Regions from separate parts of the Cytobacillus dafuensis genome, predicted to be linked through region 2. Evidence: riboswitches for the same ligand, from Rfam matches in the RefSeq annotation. Region 2 holds a riboswitch; the other holds the start of a gene.

Region 1 (4,437 bases), 2.3 Mb from region 2:
TAAGTGCCAATAAATTGATTTCATTTACAAGAAAAAGTGAAGAAGCTGCAGTTAAATCATTTTTTTCAGGCTTTCTGCTTTCCATATCAAATCCTTTGACGATTCTTTTCTGGTTAGGCATATATGGTTCTGTTCTTGCCAAAACTGTTGCAGAATATGATCAATCGCTGGTTATGATTTATAGTTCAGGGATCATTATCGGACTTCTGCTTTGGGATATCACTATGGCAGTAGTCGCTAGCAGTTTTAAAAGATTTTTAACAGGAAAAATCCTGGCTGTTATCTCAATCATTTCAGGTTTATCCTTAATCGGCTTCGGTATTTATTTTGGTTACCAAGCTATTTTATTACTGTTTTTTACATTAGAAAAACTTGACGTTCGCTAAGTCCTTTTTGGCGAATGCCTTAGTTTTTCTTATGCGATCTTATTAGCAAATATTTAATTGATAACACACTTTACTTTAGTACGTTAATAAACTTAAACTTTCCTTTTAGCTAAAAAAACTCCACTTTGATAACATGTGGAGTTATGCTTACTGAGGGTTATATCCTCTATTTCTTTTCCTTTTTTTATTAATATTCATGATCGTTAACACAATCACTATTATCCCGACAAACAATAGACTGACAAAAAATCCTGGGCGACTCGATTTTTGAAAAAGTGTTCCGCTTATGGCCAATAAGATCAAAATCATTCCAACAAACCGTTTTACATGATCAAATCCTGTTGCTTTTATGAGCTTTGGAAAATAAACGAGGATGAAAAGCCAATTGTATAATAACATTAGCCCTGCTGCAGTAGTGATATACTCATAAACAACATCTGGCATGACAAGAGCTAGCACTACTGAAGTAATTAGCCCGCAAATTGTTAAACTAAGCGCAAAAGGAGGAATCTTTAGTTTCCCTTTTTTAGAAAAAATTTTTGGCGCATCTCCATCCTCAGATAAGGTGACAATCATGCTTGTTACAGCAAACAAGGATGCGGCCATTGTTGAAAAACCAGCTATAATTATTCCTCCATTAAAAACATGTGGGAAAAAATTAATATCATATTTTTCGAGAGCAATGACAAAGGGACTTTCATTTGTATGAAACTTGTTTATTGCTGCCAACCCTGTTGCTAAGGCTAATGAAATTATGTAGATGCTTGTTAACATCATTAGCATAACAGTTCCTGATTTCCGTACATCCTCTTTATTTTTTAGCCGTGTAGCTAATATTCCCATAATTTCAATCCCGCCAAAAGCATAAAACCCAAAGATAAGTGCTGACCATAATCCATGCATCCCATTGGGCAAAAATTCTTTTTTATCAGTCGGAACATTGAAATCTTTTATGCTTCCACCAAATAATCCGAATAAAACTGCAATTGCTAAAAAAATAAACATCATTATAGCTGCGATTTTTATTACTGCAAAAACATTCTGCGCCTTTTCAAATCCCTTCGTCCCAATAACTACGACAAGCACCCCAAGTACTGCGTAAATCATCGAAAAAATCCACAGAGGAACATTTGGAAACCAAAAACGAGTTAGCAGAGAAAGTGCAGTCAGTTGACTCCCTGAAATCAGCATTTCCGAAAACCAATACACCCAGCCGCTGCTAAAACCAGCCCAATGGCCATACGCTTTCTTGGCATAAGATCGAAACGCACCCTTTTGCGGGTCTTTGGCAGCCATTTTTCCCAAGGCATCAAAAACAATATATGTACCTAAGGCAGCAAGTACAAATGCGATTAGAATACCTGGACCTGTCATTCTTACCCCAATTCCAGAACCAACAAAATAACCTGTACCGATAATACATCCTACACCAATAAGTGACAGCTGCCACCACACTAATTTTTTATTACCCTTCTCATCGCCTTGACAAGCCGCCCGAGCAGGTATCTCCATTGAGAATCCCTCCCATTCAAATCCAAATTATTATTAGCTTTAGGCAATTAAATATGTATTGTTAGGCTCGTTTTAGTCTAGCGAATAATGGCTATACGGGAGAAAAGGTTAATTGATTTCAATGTGTCTTTTGCGAATGATATAGAATTTCATCGTACATTAAAAAGGTTGTCAAAATTTAGAGTATGACTTATAATCATAAAAGTACATATATAGTGCTATTTTTACAACGTTAACACAATATACAGTAACAAACCAATGAATATGGTGTCGATTAAGACTTAATAGGGAATCTGGTGAGAATCCAGAACTGTACCCGCAACTGTAAGTGCCATCGAAATAAGTAAATCCACTGTCTATCAAGATGGAAGGGCTTAGAGTAGGAAAAGGCACAAGTCAGGAGACCTGCCGTATTTATAGCGTGTTATCTTCTTCGGGAGTTGGGAAGGTAGAACGAGGGTATTTTGATAGATATTTTATTATCTATGAATATATCAACGTTTTTAAAACCCATCCTCTTTTTTGAGTGATGGGTTTTTTATTTAGATGCATATTATTCCTCTAAATCTACCCTTTTATCCCCTCATACCTAGGAATCAGAAAATACAACTTTAGAAAAGAGGTATGAAATGATCCACTAATTATCATCGAATGGATCTAGCACAATTCATAGAAAAATTGTCCTTTCGCCTGATATCAATCCATAGAGGGCACAACTTTAGTCGAACTTAATTATCTTTATAAAAAACTCATTTAAAGGGGAACGTTTTTAATGACATCAATTACTCAAATTAATTTGGATTCAGTAATAGAAACAATAGACAAAGCTTCCTATTTATACAAACTAGATATAGCTGAGCTTAAAAAGCAATTATTTGAACAAAATTTGACCAGTGAATCAGCAAATCAACATTCACTCCTCTATTCTTTAAACCAAATTTCAATGGATAAGCCAAACTGGACCTTTCTAGCTGCAAATTTATATTTAAATGAACTATATTCAAAAGCAGCTGAAAATAGAGGATACGAAAGAGGAAAAAAATATGGTGATTTTTACGAGTTAATTCAAAAGTTAACAAGGATTGGAATTTATTCTGAGGATTTACTTTCAATATTCACAAAAGAAGAAATATTTGAATTAGCTAAAGAAATTGTTCCAGAAAGAGATCATTTGTTTAATTATGTAGGTTTATTTTTACTTGCAGATCGGTATCTTGCGAAAGATTATGAAAAAAATGTATATGAGTTGCCTCAGGAACGTTTCATGATCATCGCAATGACATTAATGAAGAATGAAAATAAATCAAACCGTGTAGCATTAGTAAGAGAGGCTTACTGGGCTTTAAGCAATCTATATATGACTGTCGCCACTCCTACCCTTTCAAATGCAGGAAAAAGTTACGGTCAACTCTCTTCTTGCTTTATTGATACAGTTGATGATTCCTTAGACAGTATTTATTTGAATAATTGGGATATTGCTAGATTGAGTAAAGATGGTGGCGGCATTGGCATCTATTATGGAAAGGTTCGGGCTTTAGGGTCTGATATTAAAAGATTTAAAGGAAATTCATCAGGTGTCATTCCATGGATAAGGCTGTTAAATGATACTGCTGTCAGCGTTGATCAACTAGGGCAAAGACAAGGAGCAATTGCCGTTTACCTAGATGTTTTCCATAAGGATATTATGAATGGATTTTTAGATTTAAAAACAAATAATGGAGATGAGCGTCGTAAAGCTCACGATATTTTCACAGGCGTTTCTATACCAGACCTATTTATGAAAAAGCTTGAAGAGATTGATGATACTGGGCGAAGCGTTGGGCAATGGCATACTTTTTGTCCGCATCAAATAAAACTGATAATGGGCTGGAAGGATGAAAATGGAACGCCTTTAGGGCTTGAAGATTTTTATGATGAGTCAGATGAAAAGCTTTTTACTGAAAAATACGAAGAAGCTGTTGCACATCCTCTACTTCCAAGAAAGTCATACCGTGCAATGGATATTATGGCCCGAATTATGGTATCTCAGCTTGAAGCAGGTACGCCTTATATGTTTTATCGAGATGAAGTCAACCGGCAAAACCCGAACAAACATGTGAAAGGAAGAGGCCGTACTTCTATATACTGCAGTAATTTATGTACTGAAATTACCCAGAATATGTCACCTACTGTAATACAAAATGAATACGAAGACGATGAAGGAAATATCGTCATTATCCGCAAGCCTGGAGATTTTGTTGTTTGTAATTTATCCTCCATCCATCTCCCAAATGCGGTCAGAGCAAATGTATTAGAGCGTCTCATTCGTATCCAAATGAGAATGTTAGATAACACAATTGATATAAACAATATATCAGTCGGACAAGCAAAACAAACCAACTCTAAATATAGAGCAGTTGGACTTGGAACATTTGGCTGGCATCATCTGCTTGCCACAGAAGGAATCTATTGGGAATCAGAGAAAGCAGTTGACTATGCAGATGAACTTTATGAGGATATCGCCTATTTTTCCATTCAATCTTCAATGGAGCTTGCAATG
Region 2 (4,437 bases):
AATGGGCGACCTTAGAACAAGTCGTTCATTAGAACGTTCAAGATAGCTCTCATTAATACAATAAAAATCTATTTTCTCATCCGTATCTTCTGGAAGCAGTACCATCTGCGGTGCAGGTACTTTCGGATGAGGATGCTTTTCAATTTTTGTATTGTAAACATCTCGAATTCGATCTTCTCTTAATACCTCATTTGGTGTGTGATTGATATTAATTTCTCCATTTTCTAATAATAGAAGCCTATCACAGTATAAGCCCGCGAGATTAAGATCATGGAAAATCGAGATAACAGTTAATCCGCGATTCTTCGTCCAGTCTTTTAACATATCAAGCAAGTCCTTCTGAAAAGAAAGATCAAGATGATTCGTCGGTTCGTCAAGCAGCAGGATTTCTGGCTCCTGTGCAAGTGCTTGAGCTAAATAAACCCTCTGCCTTTCTCCTCCAGACAGCTCATGGATATAATGGTTTTCATAATGGGCAACGCCCGTTTGCTCCATCGCTTGCATAACGATTTTTTCGTCCTCATGGGACCATGTTTGAAACCAGCCCTTTTGATGGGCGTATCTGCCAAGTGAAACCGTTTCCTTTACAGTATAAGAAAAACTTTGAATGGAATGCTGCGGAAGCACGGCAATAATTTTCGCTAATTCCTTTGGTGAATAATCTTTTAATGACTTTTCTATAAGCTCAATTTTTCCACTGCTATAGGGCAATATGCCGCTAATCATTTTCAGCAGTGTCGTTTTTCCGCTGCCATTCGGACCTAAAATCCCAAATAGCTCGCCTTTATCTATTTCAAAGGATACATTCTTAATAATGGAATCACCGGAATATCCACCAGTTAATTGTTGGACGCTAAGCATGCTTTATCCTCTTCTTTCACTTCTTCTGTTCATTAAAATGATCGCAAATGCAGGTGCCCCAATGATTGCCGTAATAACGCCAATTGGCAGTTCTGTTGGAGAGATGATCGTTCTTGCAACAAGGTCCGCGAGAATTAAGAACCCGCTCCCTGTTAAAATGGACAATGGCAATAAATGCTTATGGTCCGGTCCCCATAGTAATCTTGTCAAATGCGGGATAACAAGGCCAACAAATCCAATCGTTCCTGAAACGGCTACAGCTGCTCCTGTTAAGATCGAACCTGCTATCAAAATCATCATTTTTCTTTTTTGCACATTTACACCAATATGCTTAGCCCTTTCTTCTCCAAAGGACATTGCATTCAATTCATTACTATTTAGTATCAGTATAACTGAACCAATTATAAAAAATGGGAGAATAATTTTAATATAATCCCAGCCCCGCATGGAAACACTGCCAAGAAGCCAGCCGATAATTTGCCTTAATTCCTCGCCAGTTAACGCGATCATGAGGGAAATTAAAGCCCCTAGAAAAGAGCTAAAGATAATCCCGGTTAAAATAATCGACTCCACCTTCATCGAACGGTCAATTTTTCGAGCAAAAAGCAAGACTAAGAATATCGTGATAAATGAAAAAAGGATACTTAATAATGGCAATGTAAATAAGCCCAAATACGGAATGGAGAGACCGAAGAATAAAGTAATAACAGCCCCCACTGAGGCACCTGATGATACGCCAAGTGTATACGGGTCTGCGAGAGGATTTCTCAATAAACCTTGGAAAGCGGCTCCCGCTATTGCGAGAGACGCTCCAACCAGCCCTGCCAATATGACTCTTGGCAGTCTTATATTCATAACAATATTTGAATACATAGAATCAATTTGTTCATTTGGTGATAGACGGAAAATTTCTGAACCAATAATCTTTATGATATCTAATGCCGGAACAGAAACGGTTCCGATTGAAATCCCAAGCAGCATCGAAATCAATAAAAAAGCAACTGCAAGAATATAAGCAAAAACTTTATTATTTAAATGTTTCCGGGTAAATCGCTTTTGCAAGTTCCTCTACTCCTTCAACAAGCCTTGGGCCTGTACGGGTAACCGCATCAGAATTCACATCGAACACCTGCTTGTTTTTAACAGCATTTATGCCCTGCCAGCCATCACGCGATAATACATTTCCAACAGGGTCCTCTACATAATATCCGTGAGTTGTGATGATTACATCCGGATTTCTTTCAATAACGGCCTCCGGATCCATTTTTGGCCAGTCTTCCTCTGTAATCACATTATCCGCATGGATCATTTCAAGCATTTCATTGATGAATGTATTTGCACCTGCTGCATAAATTTCAGGTGCAGGAGATACTTCAACAAAAACCTTTTTACGATCTTCATCCTTTATTTCTTTTGCTTTTTCTTTAATAGCTTCAAACTTTTCTTTCATTCCAGCAACAAGCTCTTCAGCCTTTTCCTTCTCTCCTGATGCCGCTCCAATCATATTGATTGATTCGTAAACTTGATCAATGTTTTTCGCCTCATTGACAACTAGGACCGCAATACCAGCATCTCTTAACTGCTGTAGCCCCTCTGCTGAATTATGGGCACTTGAAGCATGTGCTAGAACAAGATTTGGTTTTAAAGAAATAATTTTCTCAACATTAAATTCCATTCCGCCAATTTTCTCTTTATTTGCTACTTCTTCTGGGTAATTATCATAATCAGAAACACCAACAACCTCTTCCCCTAATCCAAGAGCAAACGCAATTTCTGTATTACTTGGAATTAAAGAGACAATCTTTTCAGGCTTCGATTCAATAACCACTTCATTATCTAAGGCATCTTTAATTGTAACTGGAAAAGCAGACTCTTCCTGTTGAACTGTTTGTTTTTCACCATTTTCTGCGTTTTCCTTCGGCTTGTCTGCACTTTCCCCACAGCCTGCCAAAACACCAACTGCAAGAAGCAGCGCGAATAATAACGAGTAAAGCTTTTTCATAGTTTATTCCTCCTGTTTGAAATGCGGAGGTGCCTTGATCATTGAGGAACGCAGACTAAAAGCGCCACGTCCTGTGGCAACGTCTGCATGACCCCCATCCTGCGGGCCTCAAGCATAAGATGGGCCGACGAGAAGATTGTTCTTTAATCTTCTTGGCGGACCAGCTTATGACCTCGAGCACCTAGGCACCGAAGCTAGACAATTCTCTAACTTGTAGAAGCATTTTTCCTCTTTTAATAAAAAAAACATCTCCACAATTGATATGGAGATGTTTGCATAGGCATACAAAAAAGAAAAGGTATGTACCAGTCAAACACCTCCTATCCTCGTAGGTTTGTGGTGCACGAGAATCAGGCAGGTCTCCTGGCTCTTGGTCATTGCTTATCTGCGCCTTCCCATACATGCTTGTACAGTGGCCATTGCAGTAAGCTCCCAATTACAGTGGCGGGACCGCGTTGGAGTTTCACCAACTTCCCTTTTCAGTCTTTAAAAGTAACTTATATTCCATGCAAGCAAAGCTTGAGAATACAGCATTCTTTTTGGAAAGACACCTGTTCTTTTCAATATTTAAAAATTTTCCGTACTTTTGATTATACACTATATTTCATATGGAGCAATGTAATTTCATTATTTGACCATGATAATTTTCCCTGTTGATTTCCGCTGCAGGCACTCGCTTTCCGCGGGCGGTCCGGAAGCCTCCTCGTCGCTATCGCTCCTGCGGGGTCTCCCTTTGACTCGCTTCTCCCGCAGGAGTCTCGTGCCTTCCGCTTCAATCAACAACAAAATAGCATTATCAACCCTGAGCATTCACACAGGCAATTTCTACATTTAACATTAATTAAAAAAAGGCCTCTAATAGAAATCATCTATTATTGGCCATATACCTTCCATTCTCTCGACTTTTTATCGAAGACAAGCTTTGCTTCACAAGGTTTTTTTACGATATTTTCATATTCCTCATACATTTCATCCATATCCGCAAAGTCGCCAATTGGCCAAAACGGGATTTCGATTCTTGACCGATTCTGCTCAATATCCTTTATCGAAAGTAGGACACCTTCCCTCATGAGCGGCTTTAAAGTACGCAGAATATCATTTTGAATAGGTGGATAGGTTTTCTTTTTCTTTAATCCAAGCAATGATTTTTCAACCTTCGTCTCAGCCATTTTCTGAGGTATAACATCCCCAATCATTCTGTAGAAATCACTGAAATCACGATAGTATGTCTTATTAAACCAACCATCATCATGAGATAAATAGACATACCTGTTGCTCAAATTATTATAGAAAGGAGGCTTCAAATGTTCCTTTAGATGTCCGAGGTAAAGAAGCTCCGCAATGGCCTGACCAGAGAGCTCATTCAAATCCTCTTCCTCTTCGAAATCAATCCAGCAGAAATCACCGTACCCATACACATCCGCCTCCATCAGCTTCCGCAGCCTATCTTTTGATACATACTCATGCAATGTATGCATATTAAAGTCAGCATCATCATAGCGATGTTTCAGCAGCAGCAGATTGTTAAGCGATCCGTACAGTGACTGTGCAAACTCCGAAAATTCAATCCCATA

What was found. A riboswitch is a leader RNA that binds a small molecule or an ion and turns the genes downstream of it on or off. The one in region 2 is predicted to bind cobalamin.
Region 1: linked by a shared signal. The riboswitch ahead of FSZ17_RS13865 (ribonucleoside-diphosphate reductase subunit alpha) and the one ahead of FSZ17_RS03030 (ABC transporter substrate-binding protein) in region 2 are both predicted to bind cobalamin.

The regions. Positions count from the first base shown of each region.
Region 1 covers NZ_CP042593.1:2,924,885-2,929,321, forward strand. Annotated here, with positions in the region: gene FSZ17_RS13855 (LysE family transporter) at 1-386, shown strand, start outside; gene FSZ17_RS13860 (amino acid permease) at 534-1,898, opposite strand; cobalamin riboswitch at 2,147-2,325, shown strand; gene FSZ17_RS13865 (ribonucleoside-diphosphate reductase subunit alpha) at 2,671-4,437, shown strand, end outside.
Region 2 covers NZ_CP042593.1:587,177-591,613, reverse strand. Annotated here, with positions in the region: gene FSZ17_RS03040 (adenosylcobinamide amidohydrolase) at 1-861, opposite strand, end outside; gene FSZ17_RS03035 (FecCD family ABC transporter permease) at 865-1,923, opposite strand; gene FSZ17_RS03030 (ABC transporter substrate-binding protein) at 1,889-2,863, opposite strand; cobalamin riboswitch at 3,200-3,379, opposite strand; gene FSZ17_RS03020 (hypothetical protein) at 3,736-4,437, opposite strand, start outside.